3 regions of the Pseudovibrio sp. W74 genome follow, and region 2 is predicted to be linked to each of the others. Evidence: predicted binding sites of a transcription regulator. Region 2 holds the regulator's gene; each other region holds the start of a gene.
The links. Region 2 encodes LexA, which represses DNA repair genes until DNA is damaged. Its sites were predicted from a motif close to TGTTCNNNNTGTGTTCNG; they were not measured.

Region 1 (5,837 bases), on a different contig from region 2:
GGAGAGCTGTGAAGCTTTCCGGCCTTTTGATATCTGATTTTGCTGCTCGTCAGACGCAGCCGGAAGAGTTTTCCGCGTTGGATTTCAAGCGCTGCAAATTTTGCATAGAGGCAGAGTTTGCGGGAACTTGGAAAGCGCGTTCTTCTGGCGTGTAGATGTTGTTGACTAAAGCAATGTCCTGAACAACATTTGTAGAACACTGTGCGCCAGAGAAGCGAACACGAATGCGATAGGCACGTTCACCAGCATCAGATGGGCCGAACTCGTTATCGAACACAGGACTGTCACCGCGCAGGTAGCTCTCCATAACCACCATGTTTGGTTCATTCTGCTGCACGATGGTGCCGCGTGCGCTTGCGCTATCGACCAGTGTTTTGCGAACAGTTTCAGGAGACGCGTTGATCTGAATGGTTTGAGAATCTGCGTCCGCGCGAATAGTTGGCTGACCACTGCGATTGGATGGGCCGCTTTGGCAAGCCGCGAGAGCTGCAGTTAATCCGATAAAAATGAGTTTCTTCATAGCGTAAATCCTGCGGGTGACAAAAACAGAAGCAGCTGCCGCCAACCGCGCAATTCTGTTTGGCGTGATTTCAATGGAGCCACCCATTAAATGGGATCGGCCTTTCTCGCATATGCCCGCCTGATGGCGTTTTGATGAGCACTATATGACCACAAGATGCAGATGCGCCAATAGAAACACAGAGATGTAAAATTCTATAGCTTTAGAACACCTAAAATAATCGGGACCGAAAAACAACGGAATCTTTCGATCAAAGAGATGTGAAAGTCTCTGCATGATTTGAGTTGACTACACGTGTCGGGGTGCTTTTGAAAAATGGTGCTGATCGTACATAAAAAATCCGGATTGGAAGGGCCAACCCGGATTTACATTATTTCTTGGGTTAAAAGTTGCTTACGCAGTCAAACCACAAGCGATTTTAGTAGCAAGCTTTGCGTTGTTTTTAACAAGCGCAATGTTGGTTGCGAGGCTGCGGCCCTTAGTGCGCTCGAAAATGTCTTGCAGCACGAATGGGGTGACTTCCTTGCCGGTGATGTTTTGCTCTTCTGCTGCCTGAATGGAGGCATCGATGAACACCTGCATTTCGTCAGATGGGATTTCATCTTCAACAGGTACCGGGTTGGTGACGAGCATGCCGCCGTGGTCGCCAAATGTTTCGCGGAACTTGATGAGCTTGGAGATCTCTGAAGCATCGTCCAGGCTGTAAGGCGCTTTGATCTTTGAATCGCGGGACCAGAAAGCAGGCACGTTTTTACAGTTGAAACCAATGACCGGAACGCCGCGTGTTTCCAGAACTTCCAGTGTCTTTGGAATGTCGAGCAGCGCTTTTGCACCTGCGGAAACAACACAGACTGGAGTGCGGGACAACTCATCCAGGTCAGCTGAGATATCGAAGCTGGTTTCTGCGCCTTTATGGACACCGCCGATGCCGCCGGTTGCGAACACGCGGATGCCAGCTGCGTGTGCTGCCATCATGGTTGCGGCTACGGTTGTGGAGCCGTTTTTACCCAGCGCCATAGCGAAGGAAAGGTCTGCGCGGGAGCACTTCATGACGTCTTTAGCGTTTGCCAGTTCTTCCAGAGTGCTGTCTTCCAGACCCACATGCAGCTCGCCGTTCAACACAGCGATTGTCGCAGGGACTGCGCCACCGTCACGGATGATCTGTTCTACTTCGCGGGCAGTTTCAACGTTTTGCGGGTACGGCATGCCATGGGTAATGATGGTGGACTCCAGCGCAACAATAGGGGCGCCACTGCTCAGAGCATCTGCAACTTCTTTTGAATGATGGATTTTAATTGAACTTCCCATGGTTTTCCCAGTCTTTCGTATGTTGTTGGTGCTTAGGCATGTTCTAATAAACGAGCTTTAAGCGATTGGGGTGAAAGCGTTTCTGGCGCAGCGCCGGTCGCTTCCACTGTAATTGATGCAGAGGCAAGACCGCTTTTTACTGCTGAAACCGGGGCTTCATTGAGGCAACTTGCATAAAGAAAGCCTGCAATGAAGGCATCACCGGCACCGGTGACATCTACGGGAACAACAGAAAATGGAGTGTGCGAGCTTGTGCTGCCTGCACAGTGAAGAGCCAGTGGCTTGTTGGAATTGCTGACCAGAACAATTGGAATGCCCGCAGTTGCCAGCTTTCGAGCTAGTTCTTCTGCTGAGAATTCTCCTGGTTTGCACTCCAAAAAAGCTGTGGCTTCATCTGTGTTGGTAAAAAGAATGTCGATTTTTGAGAGGAGGGGACGCAGTTTTGGCGCTTTCGCAATTGAGACGGTGTCTGCTGCGAGAAGGCGATGCTCCTTGGCATTGGCAAGTGAGAGAAGCGTTGCTTCTTCCAGATTGGTTTCACAGAGCCAGATATCGCAGTCCAGCAGAGCCTGCGGGATTGGATTTGCGTCTGAGAAACTTACCTTTGCTGTGATCTCACTGTCCGAAATAGCGGAGAACAATGTGCCATCCGGATTGTGAAGCGCCAGATAGGATCCTGTTCGACCGTCTGCGACAGTGGTGATACTGGAGGTATCAATCCCGCAGTCTGTCAGACTTTTTGCGAGGAATGCTCCGTCTGCATCGTCCCCCAGACATCCATGCATTGTTGGTTGCATGCCCAGCCGGGCCATTGCGCGTGCAATGTTTGCTCCAACACCTCCAGCACGGGACATAATTTTCCCGGGTGTTGAGGTGTCCGGCTTGAATGGTCGATCTGCATGGGCAATCCTGTCCAGATGGATTGCTCCGATTACTCCGACCTTTTTAGTGGACATAACCAATTCTCCTCCCGACATCGAAAGACAGTTGATATGCAATGTGGTTGGCCAAAGCAAGCTACGAGCAAATACAGACTGTGGGTGATGTATCAAAAGTGCATTTTGCTGTTTGATTCCAGATACGTTCCCCCAAACAGGTGTCGGGAAAAGTTATCTACATGTTGAACAATAGGAGAACGCATTGAAATTAATCCATTTTTATTAGTTAGTTATCAGGTATTGCGAAGTTGGAACAAAGTGAGTACAAATAACTGACTTTGAAACTACGCGTCCATCGTGGAATAAGGGATGAGAACGTATGGCACAAACTTCACTTCGCCTTGTTGAGGGCAATCAGATGGACAAGAATAAAGCACTGGATGCAGCGCTTTCCCAAATTGAACGAGCCTTTGGTAAAGGCTCCATTATGCGCATGGGCCAGGGGCAGGCCGTAGAAATCCAGAGCGTCTCGACTGGTTCTCTCAGTCTTGATATCGGCCTTGGAATCGGCGGACTGCCAAAAGGGCGTATCGTTGAGATCTATGGACCTGAAAGCTCCGGTAAAACCACGCTGGCTTTGCACACAGTTGCCTGTGCGCAGCAAGGAGGCGGAATTTGCGCCTTTATTGATGCTGAACATGCGCTGGACCCGATTTATGCACGCAAGCTCGGTGTGAATATTGATGACCTGCTCATCTCTCAGCCGGATGCTGGTGAACAGGCACTTGAGATCGCCGATACGCTGGTTCGCTCTGGTGCGATTGATGTGCTGGTGATCGATTCTGTTGCTGCGCTGACGCCAAAAGCCGAACTTGAAGGTGAGATGGGCGATTCGCTCCCTGGCCTGCAGGCTCGTTTGATGAGCCAGGCGCTGCGCAAGCTGACCGCTTCCATTTCCAAATCCAACACCATGGTGATCTTCATTAACCAGATCCGCATGAAGATCGGTGTGATGTTTGGTTCGCCTGAGACGACAACCGGTGGTAACGCGCTCAAGTTCTATGCTTCTGTGCGTTTGGATATCCGCCGTATCGGTGCGATTAAAGATCGTGACGAAATTGTTGGTAACCAGACCCGCGTGAAAGTGGTGAAAAATAAGCTGGCGCCTCCATTCAAACAGGTTGAGTTTGACATCATCTACGGTGAAGGCATCTCCAAAATGGGAGAATTGCTGGATCTTGGTGTGAAAGGCGGCATTGTTGAGAAGTCAGGTGCGTGGTTCTCCTACAACAGCCAGCGGCTGGGGCAGGGGCGAGAGAACTCGAAAACCTTCCTGAAAGAGAATCCTGAACTGGCGGACGAGATTGAACTTGCTATCCGACAGAATGCAGGTTTGATCGCTGAAGCGATTGATGATCCGGAAAAAGCTGCGGAAAACCAATAGAGTTTAGAGGGGCTGGATTTATCCAGCCTCTTTTTTTGTAGGGTTTTATGGACAGATTTGCTGCATATGGCTAAAACGCGGCAGATACTAATTTTTTGTTGCATCGTTTTTGATGCGCATACCCTGCAATTTGGCGGCTGTGATTGTTGAAGTAGCTGCCCACTAGAAAACGAGACGGACATCAATACCTATGAGTGGCGTCAACGAAATTCGGTCGGCTTTTCTCGACTACTTTGCAAAGAACGGACACGAAGTTGTTCCTTCCAGTCCACTGGTGCCACGCAATGATCCGACATTGATGTTTACAAATGCGGGTATGGTGCCATTCAAGAACGTATTCACCGGTTTGGAAAAACGGGATTACGTGCGTGCAACATCTTCGCAAAAGTGTGTCCGCGCTGGCGGTAAGCACAACGATCTGGACAATGTTGGCTACACTGCGCGCCATCACACCTTCTTTGAAATGCTGGGCAACTTTTCCTTTGGAGATTACTTCAAGGAAAACGCTATTGAGCTGGCGTGGAATCTGATCACCAAAGAATACGGGCTGCCGGCTGACAAGCTGTTGATCACCGTTTATTCCGAGGATGAAGAAGCATTCAAGATCTGGAAAAAACTGACCGGTTTTGCTGATGAGAAAATCATCCGCATCCCAACCTCAGATAACTTCTGGGCCATGGGTGATACAGGTCCTTGTGGCCCATGCTCCGAGATCTTCTACGATCACGGCGAACATATCTGGGGTGGCCCTCCAGGATCTCCTGAGGAAGATGGTGATCGCTTTATCGAGATCTGGAACCTCGTGTTCATGCAGTACGAGCAGCTGCCAGAAAAGCGTATCGATCTGCCGCGTCCATCCATCGATACTGGCATGGGTCTTGAGCGTTTTGCTGCGATTATGCAGGGCGTGCATAACAACTATGAGATCGACCTCTTCAAGGCGTTGATTGCGAGCTCTGAGCATCTCACTGGTGTTGAAGCTGTTGGCAAAGCGCAGGCGAGCCACCGGGTGATTGCAGATCACTTGCGGTCCATGGCCTTCCTGATTGCTGATGGTGTTCTGCCGTCCAATGAAGGCCGTGGTTACGTTTTGCGCCGCATCATGCGCCGCGCGATGCGCCATGCAAACCTTTTGGGTGCACAAGAGCCGGTCATCTTCAAGATGCTGCCTACTCTGGTTCGTGAAATGGGTCAGGCGTTCCCTGAGCTTCCGCGTGCTGAAAAGCTTATTGAAGAGACTGTTCAGCTGGAAGAAAAGCGTTTCATCAAAACTCTTGAGCGCGGCCTTGGCTTGCTGGAAGATGCAACCAGTTCTCTGGGTTCTGGTGATCAGCTTGATGGTGAAACAGCGTTTAAGCTGTATGACACCTTTGGCTTCCCACTCGATCTGACACAGGATGCATTGCGTAGCCGTGAGATTGCGGTTGATACCGATGGGTTCAATACTGCTATGGAGCGCCAGCGTGCTGAAGCGCGTGCGGCGTGGTCAGGTTCCGGTGATGCTGCAACAGACGCCATCTGGTTCTCCATCAAAGAAAAAGCAGGCGCGACTGAGTTCCTCGGTTATGAGACTGAGAAGGCAGAAGGCGTTGTTCTGAACCTTGTGAAGGATGGTGAAGAAGTTACTTCTCTGAAGCAGGGTGAAGAGGGGTCTCTGATCCTTAACCAGACACCGTTCTACGGCGAA
Region 2 (5,837 bases):
GGACTTGCTCATGTCCTTGCTATTTCCGGTATGCATATGGGCCTTGTGACCTCTCTGGTCTTCCTTGGTGCCCGCCTGATCCTATCCCTCAGCCAGTCGCTTGCGCTGAAAGGACATATTCACGTTTATGCCAGCGTGGCAGCACTGATTGCGGCGATTGTTTATCTTGGTTTGTCAGGAGCTTCTGTGGCAACGCAGCGGGCTTTTTTGATGGCGGCGATGATTTTATGCGCGGGTCTGCTTGGTCGGCGGGCCTTCAGTCTGCGTGGTCTGGCGCTGGCTTGCCTTGTTCTTTTAAGCCTGAGGCCGGAGGAAGTTCTGGCTCCCGGGTTTCAGATGTCCTTCATTGCAGTGCTCGCCTTGCTCTCAGCCTATATGCTTGGGAAGGATTGGTTGCTCGGTGATCGAGATAGTTCGCGCAGACGGAATGTCTCATGGTTTCATAAGGTTAGTCGTGTAAGCTTAAAGTGGATTCTAGCTTGTGCGTTGACCTCGTTGATTGCAGGTGCTGCCACGGGGCCAGTTGCGGCGATGCATTTTGAGCAGGTTGCGCCTTATGGAGTTCTGGGGAATATCCTTGCTATGCCATTGGTGACTTTTGTGGTTATGCCCCTTGGGTTATTGAGCCTGCTGGCGATCCCGTTTGGTGCGGATGCGTTCTTTCTGCAAGGGATGGAGGCTGGGTTGGCGCTGGTGCTGAAAGCTGCCTACTGGGTGAGCTCACTCAGTGAGGGGCTGACCAGTCTCGGGGTTGCCAGTGCTCCAGGGTATCTGCTCGTGATCCTAGCGATTGTCGTGCTGTGTGTGATGCCGCTGCGCCTGAAATGGCTTTCACTTCCGGCATTTACGGTGAGTGTCCTGATGTTTGCCGGTGGCAAGGCGCCTGATCTGATGATTGCGGATGCGGGCAAGCACATTGCTTATTATGGGCAGGATGGTGCGTTTCGACTGACGTCCTCGCGTATGTCGTTTGCTGCTGACAGCCTGTTGCGCGCTGGTGGGGGTTCAGCGGGTTCGTTCAAGCAGCACAAGGTGAGGGCTTCAGATCGGTCCTGTGATGAGCGCGGCTGTGTGATTGAGATATTCCCTCAGCAGCCTGCGGAGGGAGAGAGGGTAAGTTCAGAACCTATCCTGCTGGCGCAGTCCAAAGCAGTTGATGTTTTGGAGGCTGACTGCCATCTTGCCACCATCGTCATCACACAGGTTCAGGCGCCTCCGGCTTGCCGGGCTGAGCTGGTTATCGACCAGAAGATTTTCGGAGAACGAGGTTCAGCTTACATCTGGCTCTCAGCTGGCGCTAAGGGCGGGGAAAGAATAAAAAAAGTGCGCTGGGCATATCATGCTCAGCGCAGGCCTTGGAATCCGAAATTGCCTCAGGCAACCAATGATTTAATAGCGGCGGAAGAGCGCAATCATCTTGCCTTGAACGTGGACGCGACCCGGGCCGAAGATGCGAGTTTCGTAGGCGGGGTTGGCCGCTTCCAGCGCGACTGAGGCGCCTTTTTTGCGCAGGCGCTTCAAGGTTGCTTCTTCTTCATCAATCAACGCCACAACGATCTCGCCGTTATCAGCCGTGTCACCTCGTTTGATCAACACGGTATCCCCATCGAAGATACCGGCATCGATCATGGAGTCGCCTTTAACTTCCAGCGCATAATGCTCACCACGCCCCATCAGATCAGCCGGCATTGCGATGGTATGGCTTTGTGTCTGGATTGCTTCGATTGGTACACCCGCAGCAATGCGGCCCATGACCGGGATTTCCAGCGTCGGCACTTCGTCTGGTGATGTGGCGCGTGGAGGTGGCGGCGTTGCTACTTTCTTGCTCAGGGAGCCCTCAATCACCTCAGGTGCAAAGCCTTTTTCCTTGGCGGCAGGCTTCAGGCCCGGAGAAATTGAGTCTGGCAGTTTGAGGATTTCCAGCGCACGAGCTCTGTTCGGCAAACGGCGAATGAAGCCGCGCTCTTCCAGAGCTGTGATCAGCCGGTGAATGCCGGATTTGGAACGGAGGTCCAGCGCGTCCTTCATCTCATCGAAGGAGGGCGGAACACCGGCTTCCTTCAAGCGTTGATGGATGAACATCAAAAGCTCGTGTTGCTTCTGTGTAAGCATCTTTTATCCCCGTTCGCTCCTAAGGCGCTGATTGAAAGTGAGCGGCCATTCCTGACCAATCGCAGTTTTGTAATTCCAAGAAGCTGAAAGACTTCAACTTCTGCGATTGGAAGGACAAAACACGAACGTACTCTACCTGTTCTCATTGTGTTCTGCAATGGGTTTGTTGAGGTTAAGCCCTGCTAGAACTGGGGGATTTGGTTTCTGATGGGTGAGTGGGCAGGGGTTGCCCACTTGTGATGCCAGGATTTAGCCTAGCTTGAGCAGGTCCACTTTTTCACCTGCCTTTGCAGCCGGTGCGTGTGGTGGGCGAATGATCAGGGCATCTGCTTTTGTCAGCAAGGCAAGCATGGAAGAGTCCTGTTTGCCAAACGGTGTTGTAATCAGATCTCCGTGTTCGTCTGTACTCAGACTGGCGCGCAGATAGTCCTGACGCATATCATTTGCAGGCAAATCAGCCGCCAATGTGGCTTTGGTAACGCCTTGATTTGTCACAGAGACCGTGCGGCCTAGCATCTTATCCAGAAGCGGGCCAAGGAAGAGGAGTGCGCATACAAGGCTGGAGACTGGATTGCCAGGAAGGCCGAGGACTTTCATGGGGCCAAGGGCTCCGGCCATGAGGGGCTTGCCCGGGCGCATGGCGATGCGCCAGAAGCCTAGCTCCATGCCTTCAGCGCCCAGTACGTCCTGAATGAGATCGTGGTCGCCCACAGAGGCACCGCCGAGTGTCACCAGTACATCGGCTTTTGCTTCAATAGCCTGTTTCACGCGTGCCGTGATTTCCTCAGGCTGGTCTGGTGCAATGCCCAGCATCATTGGCGTTCCGCCACAGTTTCTGACGAATTCTGCGATGCCGACCTGATTGGACGCTATGATTTGATTCGGACCTGGTATCTGACCTGGCTCGACGAGTTCATCACCATTTGCGAGGATCGCAACGACTGGCTTTTTGCGCGCTGGCAAGGTTGCGTGGTTCATAGCGCCTGCAAGAGACAATTCACGGAAGCCGAGTGGAGCTCCTGCCTTCAGGAGGGTCTGGCCTTCTTTGAAGTCGAGGCCTGCTGGGCGGATGAACTTACCAACAGAAACGGCTTCCTCGCAAAACAGGTTATCCCCGTCACGGCGGGCGTTTTCCTGCATCAAAATCGCGTCAACGCCTGCTGGAACAGGTGCACCTGTAAAGATGCGCAGAGCTTCTCCGGCTTGCAACGTGCCATCGAAGTTATGCCCGGCAGCGACTTCTCCAATGACCTTCAAAGCAGTCTCTGGATCGACCGTATCAGCAGCTTTGACGGCATATCCATCCATTGCTGAGGCGGAAAATGGAGGCTGCGTTCGTGTTGCAGCAACATCTTCTGCCAGAATGCGTTCTCCGGCTTCAAGTAGTGGAAGCTGCTCGGTACCGGTCGGATTCACATCTTTCAGGAGGCGGTCCAGCGCTTCTTCAATACTGATCAAGTTCATTGGGAGTTATCCTCCTCAGCCAGATAGTGACCGGACTTGCCGCCCTTCTTCTCCAGCAACCGGATTTCACCGATCTCCATAGAGCGATCAACGGCTTTTGCCATATCGTAAATTGTCAGGCAGGCAACGGAGGCAGCTGTAAGTGCTTCCATCTCGATACCGGTCTGGCCGGACACTTTTGCAAAGACTTCGATCTCAATTCCTGGCAGTTCAGGGTTGGGTGTGAAGTCCACCTGAACCTTGGAAAGCGCCAGAGGATGACAGAGAGGGATCAGCTCGTGAGTTCTCTTGGCCGCCATGATGCCAGCAATGCGCGCCGTTGCGAGCACGTCGCCTTTCTTGGCGTTACCTGAAAGGATCATGTCCAGAGTTTCAGGCTGCATTTTTACCTGACCGCCTGCTCGGGCAATGCGTGAGGTAACCTCTTTCTCCGAAATGTCGACCATATGAGCCGCACCGCTGTCATCTAAGTGAGTGAGTTTTGGAGAAAGTTCTGACATTTTCTTGCCTCTGGACACAGTTTGTTCAGGTGTCTGCTTTTGCCAAGCAGTTGATTTTTAGCGTTTAAGCAAAGCTTTGGTTGCGGTTTCCACATCTTCCTGACGCATCAGGCTTTCGCCGATGAGGAAGGTGGAGATGCCGGAGTTTTCCATTCGGGAGAGGTCTTCCGGAGTGAACAGGCCGCTCTCGCCAACGATGATTCGATCTTGCGGGATCAGTGGTGCGAGCCGCTCGCTGGTTTCCAGAGATGTCTCGAAGGTTTTTAGATTGCGATTGTTGATGCCAACAAGCGGAGAGGAGAGCTTCAGTGCGCGTTCCAACTCAGCTTCGTCATGAACTTCGATAAGCGCATCCATGCCCAGTTCAAAGGCGGCGTCTTCCAACTCTTTGGCCAGATGGTCGTCAACAGCTGCCATAATGATCAAAATACAGTCAGCGCCCCATGCGCGTGCTTCATGAACCTGATAGGTGTCATAAAGGAAATCTTTGCGCAGAACTGGCAGAGAGACTTCAGCGCGAGCTGCTACAAGAAAATCTGGTTTGCCCTGAAAGGATGGTGTGTCCGTCAATACGGACAAGCATGCTGCCCCACCGTTTTCATAGGCTTTGGCGAGTGCGGGCGGGTTGAAGTCAGCGCGGATCAATCCCTTGGATGGACTTGCTTTTTTAACCTCTGCGATCAGGGCGTATTCACCGTTCGCATGCTTGGCTTTCAAGGCATCTGCAAAGCCGCGTGTTGGTGTTGCTGCTTTAATCGCCTCATTCAGATCAGCCAATGAAGTTTGCGCTTTGGCAGCAGCAATTTCTTCACGTTTGTAAGCTTCGATTTTCTTAAGGATATCTGACATGGGATCCGTGGTCTTAGAGTTTCATATTGGCAGCTGTTGCAGCGTCGGAGGCTTCAACAAGTTTGTCCAGTCGGGAAAGGGCCGCACCTTGGTCAATCGCCTGCGCAGCCATCTGGACACCCTCAGTGAGGGTGGAGACCTTATCTGCGACGATAAGGGAGGCAGCTGAGTTGAGCAGGACGATATCCCTGTAAGCGTTTTTTGCTCCTTGTAGCACTTCGCGTAATGCCTGAGCGTTTTCTTTTGGATCGCCGCCTTTCAGATCTTCTGTTTTTGCAAGCGGCAGGCCCGCCTCTTCAGGAGACACTGTGAAGGTGTTGATGTTTCCGTTCTTCAGTTCGGCGACAAAGGTGGTTCCGGTGGTGGTGATTTCGTCCATTCCATCGGAGCCGTTGACGATCCAGGCTTTTTCGGTGCCCATTTCCTGAAGGGTGTTGGCGAGTGGTTCAACCCATTGCTGTGCGAATACGCCTGTCATCTGGCGCTTTGCTCCTGCCGGATTGGCGAGCGGGCCTAGCAGGTTGAAGATTGTTCTGGTGCCCAGCTCAATGCGGGCAGGGCCGACATGGCGCATGACCTTGTGGTGATTTGGCGCAAACATGAAGCCGATACCGGCCTCATGAATGCAATGGCTGATGCCGTTCGCATCCAGATCTAGATTGATGCCAAGCTCAGCAAGTGCTTCTGCTGAGCCGGATTTGGAGGACAGGGACCGATTGCCATGTTTTGCAACGGTTACGCCACAGCCTGCTACAACAATGGCTGTGCAGGTTGAAATGTTATAGGAGCCGGATGCGTCACCACCTGTGCCAACAATGTCGATAGCGTGACCTGGTGCTTTCACCGGGATCATCTTGGCGCGCATGGTTTCTACAGCTGCGGAAATTTCGTCGATGGTTTCGCCGCGCAAGC
Region 3 (5,837 bases), on a different contig from region 2:
CGTCCAATACGGTGGACGTAATCTTCTGCATGAATAGGAAGATCAAAGTTAAAGACGTGGCTCACGGTTGGAATGTCAAGACCACGTGCAGCAACATCACTGGCCACCAGAACCTTGATGTGACCCTTTTTGAAGTTGTCCAGCATGGTCATGCGAGAGCGCTGGTCCATGTCACCGTGAAGTGCACCAACAGAAAACTCATGACGCACAAGCGAACGGAAGAGGGTAGCTACATCTCGTTTGCGGTTACAGAACACGATCGCATTTTGCAGATCTTCAGCACCTTCGATCAGCTCGCGCAATTTCGCGCGCTTCTCGTAGTCTTCCGCATCAGCCGCCGCAATGCGCTGCGTCACAGTATCCGCTGTTGTAGAAGCTTTCGCCACTTCCACCTTTGCTGGGTTCTGCAAGAACGTGTCAGTCAAACGCTGAATCTCAGTCGGCATAGTTGCTGAGAAGAACAGGGTCTGACGCGTGAACGGGATAAGTTTGCAGATGCGCTCGATGTCTGGAATGAAGCCCATGTCTAGCATGCGGTCGGCTTCATCGATCACGAGGATATCAACGCCCTGCAGCAGCAGCTTACCGCGCTCGAAATGATCAAGCAGGCGGCCAGGTGTTGCGATCAGAACATCAGCGCCACGCTCAAGCTTGCGGTCCTGCTCAGCAAAGGAAACACCGCCAATCAGCAGTGCGACGTTCAGCTTGTGATTGACGCCATATCGATTGAAGTTGTCTTCTACCTGCGCAGCAAGCTCACGGGTCGGCTCAAGAATAAGAGTTCTTGGCATCCGGGCGCGCGCACGGCCTTTTTCCAGAAGAGTAATCATCGGCAGCGTAAAGCTTGCCGTTTTCCCGGTTCCAGTTTGAGCAATCCCGAGGACATCTCTACGTTCGAGAACGTAAGGGATGGCGCCTGCCTGAATGGCAGTCGGTTCTGTATAGCCAGAGGCTTCTACAGCGGCGAGAACTTTCTCACTAAGTCCGAGAGTGGAAAACGACATATTTCATGTTCTTTACGATAATTGAGGAGAGAAGCTGGAAGCCGTATGAGTTACAGGTTTCTCCAACCAGTTTGGCGGAACACTACATTTCTAAGCAGCGTTGTCAATAAATTCTGCGGTATAACCGATATATTCCTTCAAGTTATGCCAAGGTTGCCGAGTTATAACCTACGCAAAACTCAGCAACTATTCAGAATTAAGGGTCTTTTAAATATCCAGATCAGTCGCGAACTCTGCTCGCTCCTGAATAAAGTTGAAGCGTGCCTCAGGTTTATTGCCCATCAGCTGCTCAACCGCATTGCGGGTTTCACTCACTTCATCCTCGCCAACAACCACTTTAAGCAGCGTCCGACGCTTCGGATCCATGGTGGTTTCCTTCAGCTGAGCAGGCAGCATCTCACCAAGGCCCTTAAAGCGGCCAATTTCGATCTTGCCATTCTTCTTGAAGCTGGTTTTCAAAAGCTGCTCACGATGTTCGTCATCCCGGGCATAAAGCGTCTTACCACCCTGACTGATCCGGTACAGCGGAGGAACAGCAAGGTAGAGGTGACCGTTATTGACCAAATCCGGCATCTCTTTATAAAAGAATGTGATGAGAAGGGCTGCGATATGCGCCCCATCAACGTCCGCATCAGTCATGATGACAATGCGCTCATAGCGCAGATCTTTGTCATCGTAGTTGGATCGCGTCCCACACCCAAGGGCTTGAATGAGATCAGACAGCAGCTGGTTTGCGACCAGCTTGTCCCGGCCAGCGTTCGCAACGTTCAGGATCTTACCACGCAATGGCAGAACAGCCTGTGTCGCACGATTACGAGCTTGTTTTGCTGAGCCACCCGCGGAATCACCCTCCACGATAAACAGTTCAGTGCCATCAGATTTGCTTGTTGAGCAATCTGCGAGCTTGCCGGGCAAACGAAGGCGACGAACTGCAGTTTTACGCGCGACGTCCTTCTCCTGGCGACGCTTCAAACGTTCTTCAGCACGATCAACCACCCACTCAAGCAGTTTGTTTGCCTGATTAGGAGAAGCGGTCAGCCAGTGGTCAAACGCATCGCGGACGGCGTTTTCAGCAATACGGGTTGCCTCATTCGTGGCCAGCTTGTCTTTTGTCTGACCAACAAACTCAGGCTCGCGCACGAACACAGAAAGCATACCAGCTGCTGACGTTAAAACGTCGTCACCCGTAATAATGGAAGCCTTCTTGTTGCCAATCAGCTCGCCATAGGCCTTCAGGCCGCGGAGCAGGGCGTAGCGCAGGCCCGTTTCATGCGTGCCACCTTCAGGTGTCGGAACAGTGTTACAGTAAGAGTTGACGAACCCGTCGCCAGCAAACCAGGCAACAGCCCATTCAACTGAGCCATGCTTACCTGTCGCTTGTGTGCGGCCTGCAAAAACTTCGTCAGTAACACGGCGCTCTTTACCAAGAGCCTCTTCCAGGTAATCCTTCAGGCCGCCAGGGAAATGGAAAGTCGCAGTCTCAGGTACTCCATTGGCTTCATCGGCAAGAGCCTTGGCACAGCGCCAACGAATCTCCACACCGCCAAACAGGTAGGCCTTGGAACGCGCCATCTTCATCAAACGGGCGGGTTTGAACTTGAGTGTCTTGCCGAATATTTCCGCATCCGGCTTAAACCGCACCATGGTGCCACGGCGGTTGTGAACATCCCCAACCAGCTCAAGGCCGCCATCAGCAAGGCCACGACGGAACGTCTGGCGATACAGCTTGCGGTTACGCGCAACCTCAACGACCAGTTCTTCGGAGAGCGCGTTTACAACGGAAATACCCACACCATGCAGACCACCAGAGGTCTCATAGACTTTGCTGTCAAACTTACCGCCGGCATGCAGGGTCGTCATAATGACTTCCAGCGCGGACTTGTCTTTATATTTAGGATGCGGATCAATCGGGATACCGCGGCCATTATCAGTAATGGTCAGGTAGCCATCATCGCCCAGGGAGACATCAATCCAGCTGGCGTGGCCTGCAACGGCCTCATCCATGGAGTTGTCAATCACTTCAGCGAACAGGTGGTGCAGCGCCTTTTCATCCGTGCCGCCAATATACATTCCCGGACGGCGACGCACAGGCTCCAGACCTTCAAGCACTTCAATGTCAGCTGCGGTATAATCACCCTCAGCGCCGACGGGAGCGGCCTTGCCTGCGGATGATGGCTTTGCAGGTGAGGTCGGTGCGCTTGCGGCTGGTGCTTGTTTCTTCTCAGTGCTGCCAGAAGAGGATGTCAGCTCATCCATGCTTTTGGTAACATCTGCAAACAGATCATCAGGCGTGCTCATCGTACCTCTTTGGTCTTGCGCTTAAATAGTCTCGAATCAAACGGCAGTCTTGCAGGACTGAGAGAAAAGGGCAAAGATCTGCCGGAGTTCTACTCTTGTTCCTTGTGGGTAAGCGCAAGACATACGCCTTTTCGCTTACCTGAATGTGCCGAACCCCACCAAAAGCGGGCATCTGATGCCATATGCGCCATTCCCGGCGAAAATACAAATGGCATTTGTGATTGCCCCAAGGCCTGTGATCAAAACTTTACACCGGACATACACACGGCAGTTACGTCATCTGCTGCAGATTGTTGCGAGCATGCAACAGCATTTTGCGCTGACCCGAATGGTGGAAACTGACACTGGTTCATGAATAGCAAATTGGATAGTTTGCCTTGTCCATGTTTGAGAGATGGTCGAACTGTGTAGGATTTTTGTCAATCAGATAGAAAGCTAGGCATTTGTAAGATCATTTGTGACAATTTGAAGGTATGTCACCTTTGGAAACAAAATTGACATTTTTTCCTTTCATAGCCTGATCACGCAACGACGGTATGAAAAGATAAGAAGTCAGAACCACTGACAAGTAGGCAGTGGTCAAGTGAGGCACTTTGATAAAAGCTCTGTTTAAAGATGAAATGGGAACGCACCACAATGCGTTGACGCGTCTTGTAACAAGCTTGAGCTGCGCCTCGGTTCTTACTCTTCTCGCACTCAACAGTGCACATGCTTTGGATACCAACAAAAGTGCAAGTGCAATGGCTGCCGTCAATCAGATGGCAAATGTCACACCTCAGCAAGCATTAAGGGAAGGGGCCCGCGCTTACTACTCCGGTGAAAAAGACAAGGCACTCTCTCCACTTCGCTACGCTGCTGAAAACGGACAGGCTATGGCAGCCTGGAAGCTCGGCAGGATGTACGCGCAAGGAGACGGTGTGCCGGAAGATGATCTTCAGGCGTTCCAGTATTTTTCCCAGGTCGTGCGCGAATATTCCTCCGATGGCCCCAAAGCACGCTCAGCCCCATTTGTCGCAAGCGCTCTTGTTGAACTGGGCCGCTACTTCCTGACAGGTATTGGCGACAGCCCGGTTAAACAGAACACGCACAAAGCACGTGAGGTGTTCACCTACGCTGCCTCCTACTTTGGCGATGCGGATGCGCAGTACAATCTCGGCATCATGTATCTCAACGATAAGCTGCCAGATTATGACCGCCGATTGGCTGCACGTTGGTTGAAGCTCGCAGCCGTAAAAGGCCATGTCGGAGCGCAGGCCAAATTTGGTGAACTGCTGTACTTTACAGAAGAACTGACAACCGCACGCATGACAGGCCTCAAATGGATGACCCTGGCACGCCGGCAAGTGGTTGGCGGTGATAATGATGCATGGATCGTCTCTCTCCACGAGAAGGCATTTTCTCTCGCCTCAGAAAAAGAGCGTCGCAATTCTGCTGAATGGGCAGATGCATGGCTGGTTAAGCGCGGCCACGTGATTGCTTCAAGCAACTAATCCACTCTCTTCTGATTTTCTTTTAAAATATGACTTGACCACTCAGGTTATTTCTGCGATTTAAAACATGAGTTCAATATTCAAGTTTTGTTATTGACCTCTGTTTGGCGATTGTAGACCCCGATTGCGGGTCTCTGGAATGTACTTGGGGTGAGCCTTTTGCGCTCACCCTCTTTTTTTGCCTGCATGTCGCAGAAAAGCTAAAATTTTCACAGTCTTCACGCACATTGTTTAAGCCTCTGAAATTTCAGTCTTTTCAACAGCAGGATGCAGTTTTTGAAATTTTCTCGCATGATTTGGGAAAAACTATAAAACACGCTTGCCAAGCTTTAAAACTCTGCCTATATACCTGCCTCAACAAGACGCCGCGGGGCGTCACGTTGATGAGATCGGAGCATAGCGCAGCCTGGTAGCGCATCTGGTTTGGGACCAGAGGGTCGCAGGTTCGAATCCTGCTGCTCCGACCATTCATCAACACGAAGATAGATCGGAGCATAGCGCAGCCTGGTAGCGCATCTGGTTTGGGACCAGAGGGTCGCAGGTTCGAATCCTGCTGCTCCGACCATCTATCGACCCGAAGATTAGTTCGGAGCATAGCGCAGCCTGGTAGCGCATCTGGTTTGGGACCAGAGGGTCGCAGGTTCGAATCCTGCTGCTCCGACCATCTTCCCTTCTTCTTCCCCTAAATTTCATAATTTAAGTAGTCAGCATCGCAGCCTTTTATGCTTTTGTGCCCTCAAATCTGCACAAAGTAGCGCTCCATTTGCATCTACTGTCGCACGTCTCATTCAGCAGCACCGCTCTTTGATTAAAACGAGCAAGGAAGGTTGCTGACAGCGCTCCTCATTCAATCTCGACATAGGCCACCCTAAGTGCAAGCTAGCGCTCTACGACCCCTTTAAAATGCTCTACTGAGACGCTGCAATCCTCACCATAAAACTACAGCCAATGCGCACATAGAAAAAGCCCGAAGGCGAGGGCCTCCGGGCTTCTTAAATCGTACAACTGTGAAACCTGCTTAGAACACGAAGAGATCCAGCACGTA

Region 1: recA (recombinase RecA) is a predicted target of LexA. The motif match lies at 3,016-3,033, and genes of this name have one in related genera.
Region 3: parE (DNA topoisomerase IV subunit B) is a predicted target of LexA. The motif match lies at 3,388-3,405, and genes of this name have one in related genera.

Annotation. Positions count from the first base shown of each region.
Region 1 is NZ_LMCJ01000060.1:192,509-198,345, reverse strand. It holds gene PsW74_RS26045 (hypothetical protein) at 50-520, opposite strand; gene PsW74_RS26040 (pseudouridine-5'-phosphate glycosidase) at 914-1,828, opposite strand; gene PsW74_RS26035 (PfkB family carbohydrate kinase) at 1,861-2,784, opposite strand; gene recA (recombinase RecA) at 3,086-4,150, shown strand; gene alaS (alanine--tRNA ligase) at 4,341-5,837, shown strand, end outside.
Region 2 is NZ_LMCJ01000017.1:461,246-467,082, reverse strand. It holds gene PsW74_RS13430 (ComEC/Rec2 family competence protein) at 1-1,494, shown strand, start outside; gene lexA (transcriptional repressor LexA) at 1,390-2,112, opposite strand; gene glp (gephyrin-like molybdotransferase Glp) at 2,362-3,576, opposite strand; gene moaC (cyclic pyranopterin monophosphate synthase MoaC) at 3,573-4,076, opposite strand; gene trpC (indole-3-glycerol phosphate synthase TrpC) at 4,134-4,925, opposite strand; gene trpD (anthranilate phosphoribosyltransferase) at 4,939-5,837, opposite strand, start outside.
Region 3 is NZ_LMCJ01000008.1:95,251-101,087, reverse strand. It holds gene PsW74_RS06900 (DEAD/DEAH box helicase) at 1-1,004, opposite strand, end outside; gene parE (DNA topoisomerase IV subunit B) at 1,212-3,302, opposite strand; gene PsW74_RS06890 (tetratricopeptide repeat protein) at 3,896-4,792, shown strand; tRNA gene PsW74_RS06885 (tRNA-Pro) at 5,183-5,259, shown strand; tRNA gene PsW74_RS06880 (tRNA-Pro) at 5,281-5,357, shown strand; tRNA gene PsW74_RS06875 (tRNA-Pro) at 5,380-5,456, shown strand; gene PsW74_RS06870 (inorganic phosphate transporter) at 5,811-5,837, opposite strand, start outside.